2 linked regions of the Methylicorpusculum oleiharenae genome follow. The protein of the gene in region 2 interacts with the protein of the main gene of each other region in a pairwise test. Links are inferred from orthologs where the notes say so. Each region holds a gene or a part of one and is shown on either strand. Other genes may lie near its edges. The genes, in order: GO003_RS07130 and GO003_RS23285.

Region 1 (3,301 bases), 3.7 Mb from region 2 along the record:
CGCCGCGGTTTTTCTGTTCGCAGCGATGAACTGCCTCATAATCAGTCAGCCTCTCGTAAAAAACCGCTTTTTATTTGGATCAACGCTGATAGGCTAAAGCCTGGATGCGATTTTCTTTGTTACTAATTGAACTTTTAACTTTATATAAACACACTCATGTTTGAAATCGAATACGAATTCCGGGAGGAAGATTTAATCCACTTCAATGAAATGCAATATTTGAACTCCGATGACATTCAACATAACTTGAAAAAGAACCGGCTCATAGTGCCCGGTGTTATGTTCATCATAGGGGCTTTTTATTACTTTTATTACGGTGATATCCGGGCGGCTTCCTACGTCGTCGTTTTGGCTATTTTGTGGGCCTGGTTGTCACCCAAGATTTTGTTGCTGGATTTTCGCCGCCAGATTCTCACCAATTACACCTATAAAGAGAAATCGCGGATGTTTGGCACTTATACCTTGACGCTGGATCCTAAAGGACTGCTTGAAAAGTCGCCCAGCGGCAAAAATACCATGCCTTGGGATGAGATAGTGAGGGTGGAAAAGAGCGACCGTTATGTGTTTATTTATATTGGATTGAATACCGCATTGGTCATTCCCAGAGAAACGGTAAAAAAAGGCAATCTGGATGAATTCGCCGAACAAGCTGAAAAAATGCTCGATCGTTTAGGATAAGGCGAATTATGTTTGATTGTTTTGCTGTGCCTGAAACGGTAACGATATGCTGAATTTTAGAAATGTGGCTCTAAGACGGGGCGCGCGAGTCTTGTTTTCCGGTGCCTCTTTTACTCTGCATCGTGGTCAGAAGATTGGTTTGACCGGTGCCAACGGGGTGGGTAAGTCCAGTTTATTTGCTTTGCTTAGAGACGAGCTGCATCCGGATGAGGGCGATTTTTCGATGCCGCCAAATCTGGAAATAGCGCATGTGGCTCAGGAAACGCCAGGCGTCAGTTCTTCGGCGATCGATTATGTCATCGACGGCGATAAAGAATTACGGCGGTTAGAAAAGCGGTTGGCTGAAGCCGAGCAAGTTAACGACGGCATCAAGCTGGCAGAACTGCACGGCGCGCTGGATCATATCGGCGGTTATACCGCTCAGGTGCGCGCCTCGCGGCTGATGAACGGCCTGGGCTTTTTACCCGGGCAGCTTAATAATCCGGTCAGTTCGTTTTCCGGTGGCTGGCGGATGAGACTGAATCTGGCACAGGCGCTGATGTGCCGGTCGGACCTGTTGTTATTGGACGAACCCACCAACCATCTGGATCTGGATGCCGTGATTTGGCTGCAGGACTGGCTGTGTAAATATCCGGGGACTCTAGTGCTGATTTCCCATGACCGGGATTTTCTGGACAGCATCACCGATCACATTATTCATATCGAAAGCAATAAAGCTGAAATTTATACTGGCAATTATTCTGATTTTGAACGCATGCGGGCGGAAAAATTATCCCAGCAGCAAGCAGCTTTTGAAAAACAACAGCGGGAAATTGCCCATATCCAGAGTTTTGTTGACCGTTTCAGAGCCCAGGCGACCAAGGCCAAACAGGCGCAAAGCCGGATCAAGTCGCTGGAGCGAATGGAGCTGATTGCTCAAGCGCATGTGGATTCACCGTTCCATTTTACGTTTGCCAAACCCGATAAAATGCCCAATCCGCTGATCAATCTGAAGCAGGCAAATATTGGTTACGGCGATAAAATCATTATCGAAAATGTTGATTTAACCCTTTCTCCCGGCGACCGCATCGGTTTGTTGGGACCTAACGGAGCCGGTAAATCAAGTTTGATTAAAGTGCTGGCCGGCCAAATGCAGACGGTAGCAGGGCAATTGCTGATCTCGGACATGCTCAAAATAGGCTATTTTGCCCAGCATCAACTCGAGCAATTGCGCGTGGATCAGAGTCCGCTATGGCATTTACAAGCGCTGGATAAGCGCGCGACAGAGAAAGAGCTGCGCAATTATCTGGGCGGCTTCGATTTTCAGGGCGATAAAGTCATGGAAGCGGTAGAGCCGTTTTCCGGAGGGGAAAAGGCGCGTTTGGTGCTGGCTCTTCTGGTTTATCAAAATCCAAATCTGCTGCTGCTGGACGAGCCTACCAACCATTTGGATCTGGAAATGCGCCATGCCCTGAGTGTCGCCTTGCAGGATTATCAGGGTGCCATGGTCATCGTCTCGCATGACCGTCATTTGCTGCGCTCGGTCACTGACTCTCTGCTGTTGGTGGCCAATGGTGCTGTGCAGGCTTTTGATGGAGATCTGGACGACTATCGTCAATGGCTGACGGATCAGAAAAAAGGCGAGGAAGAGCCTTCGCAGGCAGGCAATGTCGTTAATGTTTCCAGAAAAGATCAAAGAAAACAGGACGCCGAGCGCCGGCACAAGCTCAAGCCATTAGTCGATGCCATAAAACGGACGGAACAGGCGGTAGAAAAATTGCATCAACAGCAATTTCTGATTGAACAGCAATTGGCCGATCCTGCAATTTACCAGGAGACTGAAAAAAATCGTTTAAAGCAGTTGTTGGAACAAAAAGCGCAGGTCGACAGAGATTTGTCGCGTGCGGAGGAAGCCTGGTTGACGGCGGAAAGTAAACTTGAAGAGGCGCAAGAGGCATGTACGAGTGGTTAAAGCTGTTGTTCAATATTGCCCTGCTTAAAAAGGGACCACAGGATATTCCTTATACCCGAGGATTGTTATTCTATTTGATCCTGTTTTACTCGGTTGTCAGCTTTCTCGTTTTGAGAATCAACGAGACGTTCAGTGATTCACTGCTGCAAATACTGTTAGGTGTTTTTTTAATACTCGTCTTCAGTAAAGCCCTGTTGTTTTTTTGGGGTAAACCTGAACGCTTTGAACAAACGGCGTGCGCGCTATTAGGCGTCGACGCCGTTATCAGTTTTCTTGCATTACCCAGCATTGCGACCATGGCGTCAGGGTATATTACTCTCCTGTCACTGTTTACTCTGGTGTTATTCATCGTTTGGCATTGGCTGGCGAGTGGCCACATTTTTCGCCATGCGCTCTCTCAATCATTGTTATTCGGATTAGGTGTTTCTTTTCTTTATCTGCTGGCTTCTTACCAGCTGGTTGGGTTTCTTTTCCCTGAAGCGCCCCCCGCCACTCTCTAGGAGGCATGATGCAAAACTACGCTCATATATTATTAGCCACTGATTTTTCGGACAACAGTAACTTGATTGCCGATCGCGCGAAAGCGCTGGCCGACAGTTTTAAAGCCAAACTGAGTCTGCTGCATGTAGTAGACAATTTGCCGATAATGGATACTGCCTATGGACCGGATAT
Region 2 (3,756 bases):
TCAGCAGGGCTGGTGTCGGATGAGGTTGAAGAGGCTTCAGTGTCCAGTATTGCCAGGACATCATTACTGAAAACGAGGGCGCCATCTTCTTTGACAATCTGGCTCAATATTCCTGAGTTGGGTGAGGGTACTTCAAGAATGACTTTATCTGTCTCAAGATCAACAAGGTTTTCATTTTTATTGACCCAATCACCGGGTTTTTTGTGCCAGTTTATAAGCGTTGCATCGGCAACTGATTCCGGAAGAGCGGGAACGCGGACTTCAATGGTCATGTTATTTTCCTTTGTAGTTACCGAATAAAGCGGATTCTACGACTTGTTTTTGTTGTTCGAGATGCTTTTTAAAATTACCAACGGCCGGCGAAGCGGAGGCCGCTCTGCCAGCATATTGCAAGTTGATTTGAGTAGCAAGCGTATCGACGAAATGATGCCTGATTTGATACCAGGCGCCTTGGTTTTTGGGTTCTTCCTGGCACCAAATCATCAGTTCAAGATTTGGATATTTAGCGATTTCATCTTTAAACCGTTTGTCAGGAAAAGGATAAAGTTGTTCGATACGCACTATCGCGACATCTTCAGTATGAGTTTCACGGCGGGTTTCCAGTAAATCGAAATAAACCTTCCCGGCACAGAGCACCATTCGCTTTACGTTTTTTGGGTTTATCGAATCAGTTTCGCTGATGATTGTCTGGAATTTACCTTTGGACAGGTCCTCAAGTGTAGATACGGCCAGCTTGTGTCTCAAAAGACTTTTGGGGCTCATAATGATCAGGGGTTTGCGGTATGTTCTGATCATCTGGCGGCGCAACAGGTGGAAGATTTGAGCCGGCGTCGTTGGCGTGCAAACCTGGATATTATGTTCGGCACAGAGCTGCATATACCGTTCAAGTCGTGCGGATGAATGCTCCGGGCCTTGACCTTCATATCCATGGGGCAACAACATGACCAGGCCGCTGAGGCGGCCCCACTTGGTTTCTCCGGAGGTAATGAACTGGTCAATTACTACTTGCGCGCCGTTTGCGAAATCACCGAATTGCGCTTCCCAAATGACCAGGCAGTCGGGGGTGGTTGAACTGTAACCGTATTCGAAGCCTAATACCGCCTCTTCTGAAAGCAAAGAGTCATAAATCTGAACACGACCCTGATTGGGATCCAGATGGCTGAGTGGCTGATAAGTGCTGCCGTCGATTTGATTGTGAAGAACGGCATGGCGGTGGAAAAACGTGCCCCGGCCAACATCCTGTCCTGTTAATCTGACATTATATTTTTCCATAGCCAAGGTTGCATAAGCCATATTTTCGGCAAATCCCCAATCTAACGGGAGTGCGCCAGCGGCCATTTTTCTCCGGCTGTCCATTATTTTGCCGACCCGAGGGTGCAATTCAAAACCGGTGGGCAATAGTTGTAATTGTTTGTTGCAAAAACGTATCACGTCCAGGGAGACCGCGGTTTTGCAGGCTTGAGTCCATTTTTTATTCAGGTATTTATCCCATATGGCCGAATAAGAATAGACTTTTTCAGTGGCAATCGGCCTGGAGACGACTTGGCCCGATTCGAGTTTCCGGACATAGTCCTGTTCAATTCGAGTGGCATCTTCTTTGGAAATTACGCCGTCTTCAATCAGCTTATTGGCAAATATATGGCGTGTCGTTGGCCGGTTCCTGATGTATTTGTACATCAGTGGTTGGGTCGTCGCCGGTTCGTCCGCTTCGTTATGGCCTAGTCGGCGGTAACAAATGAGGTCAATCACCACATCCTTGTTAAACGTCATGCGAAAATCCAGCGCCATTTTTGCGACAAATAAAACCGCTTCGGGATCATCGCCGTTGACATGGAAAACAGGAATCTGAACCATGTTGGCCACGTCTGTACAATAAAGCGTGGATCTGGCGTCGGCCGGGTTGCTGGTGGTAAAGCCGATTTGGTTATTCACCACAATATGAACGGTTCCGCCGGTTGAAAAGCCGCGCGTTCCTGCCATGTTGAGTGTTTCCATCACAACGCCCTGTCCTGCGAACGCGGCATCGCCATGAATCAGAATCGGTAAAATAGTGTTATGGCTGTCAGCTCTGGGGTCTCTGTCTTGTCTTGCTCTGACCGATCCTTCCACTACAGGGTTGATAATCTCCAGATGCGAAGGGTTAAATGCCAATGTCACATGAATCGGTCCGCCAGGCGTAACTATGTCGGAAGAAAACCCCATGTGATATTTAACATCACCGGAATTCATCCCGGGTGCGGGAATGTGTATGCCTTTAAATTCCTCAAACAACTTGGCTGGATTTTTTCCGAGAATGTTGACCAGGACATTCAATCGGCCGCGATGCGCCATTCCGATCACAACCTCCTTCGTTTGCTTCTCACCTGCTCGTTGGAGGATGTTGTCCAAGATAGGAATTAATGATTCGCCACCTTCCAGTGAAAAGCGTTTTTGGCCTACAAAAGTATTGTGCAGGTATTTTTCTATGCCTTCTGCAGCGGTCAGAAATAAAAGTGTCGACATTTGTTCGTCGGCCGACAGTTTATGGTGAATCTTGGCGCCTTCCAGCCGGTTTTTAATCCAGCGTTTCATATCGGTGTCGACAATATGCATGTACTCTGTTCCGATATTGCCGCAATAAATTTCTTTTAGAGTGGTAATAATATCTCTTAAGGGGAGCCGGTCAACGCCGTACAACGTTCCTGTGTCGAACAACGTGTCCATGTCCAGTTCAGTCAATCCATAGTAGGCAGGATCCAAATCAGGAAAATACGGAGTTGTAGTGTGTAAAGGATTATTCGTTGCAATCTGATGACCACGAACCCGATAGTGATTAATCAGGCGTGCGACCGCCGACTGCTTTTTGACACTCTGCTCCGTAAAGCCTTGTAATTTGGCTAGCCGGCCCTGAGATTGTTGGGCTAATGAAGCGAAGCGTTCGATGATTGGGCTATGCGCTGTTTCCTGAATAGAGTCGCTTCGAATATGGCCGAACTTTTGTTTCCAGCTATCTTCGACTGAGTCCGGGTCCTGAAGATATTGTTCATACAACTCTTCTATAAAATTGGCATTGCTGCCGTACAAGGATGAAGATTCTCGAAACAGTTTAAGGAGGTCGCTCATTGATGTATTCCGTTAATTCTTTAGCAGTTGGGCCTATCTTAGGTCGAAAATGTTATATTACCAAACGTTAAAATCCACAAACATATGAAAAATGTTAGAGCTTCACGTGAAGGGATTAGCGTATTTTTTGATTTTAAAATCATCCTGATCCAGACTGAATACGGATTGCTAAAAGCCGCAAGTTAAAATTGTCGATATTGGTCGATCTCTTTGGTCTATGACCTCATATATATAAGCTGATTTTTAAGTGTCCAGAAAATTTATTTACCCTGTAATACTTTTCAATGTCAGGTCAATTTATAGCCGATCAGTATTTTTTCAGTTGAAGGCTGAGTTGTAAGAAACAGTAAACTTTCGACGCTATAACTCTCAATCAGAAATAGAGAGATTATTTTGGATGGATGCTTATTGATAATTCCATTGTTTTGCTTATAAGCGTTGACTTTTGGTCTGTATGAGTATTAACAAATAGATGTTATATTGAAAGAAAAATGAATGGGTTGGTTGTTGCCAAATCTCGAAAGGTAATGGATAGGAGCGGTGTTATGGCAGAGCAAAAGAAAATAATCATAAAAATAAATCATCCCAATAAAGCGGGTAAAAATACAAATCAGCTTAATGATGAAATTCAAATAACAGAATGGAATATTAAAC

What was found.
Region 1: the proteins of GO003_RS23285 (region 2) and GO003_RS07130 interact in binary tests that used the Escherichia coli proteins (3 or more experiments, as listed by UniProt). The link is inferred for Methylicorpusculum oleiharenae from one-to-one orthologs.

The regions. Positions count from the first base shown.
Region 1 is NZ_WUTY02000001.1:1,522,188-1,525,488, forward strand. What follows is about bases 204-3,176. They hold GO003_RS07130 (ATP-binding cassette domain-containing protein), read left to right. Parts: upstream 204-724; coding sequence 725-2,629; downstream 2,630-3,176. Other genes in these bases: GO003_RS07125 (YcxB family protein), read left to right, coding at 204-678; GO003_RS07135 (hypothetical protein), read left to right, coding at 2,614-3,129; GO003_RS07140 (universal stress protein), read left to right, coding at 3,138-3,176. Also shown: more of GO003_RS07125, read left to right, coding at 157-203; more of GO003_RS07140, read left to right, coding at 3,177-3,301. UniProt on the Escherichia coli protein: Genetic data indicate it may be involved in ribosome assembly or function.
Region 2 is NZ_WUTY02000001.1:5,214,663-5,218,418, reverse strand. The notes cover bases 74-3,501. They hold GO003_RS23285 (2-oxoglutarate dehydrogenase E1 component), read right to left. Parts: upstream 3,103-3,501; coding sequence 274-3,102; downstream 74-273. Other genes in these bases: odhB (2-oxoglutarate dehydrogenase complex dihydrolipoyllysine-residue succinyltransferase), read right to left, coding at 74-272. Outside these bases: more of odhB, read right to left, coding at 1-73; GO003_RS23280 (DUF2914 domain-containing protein), read left to right, coding at 3,648-3,756. UniProt on the Escherichia coli protein: E1 component of the 2-oxoglutarate dehydrogenase (OGDH) complex which catalyzes the decarboxylation of 2-oxoglutarate, the first step in the conversion of 2-oxoglutarate to succinyl-CoA and CO(2).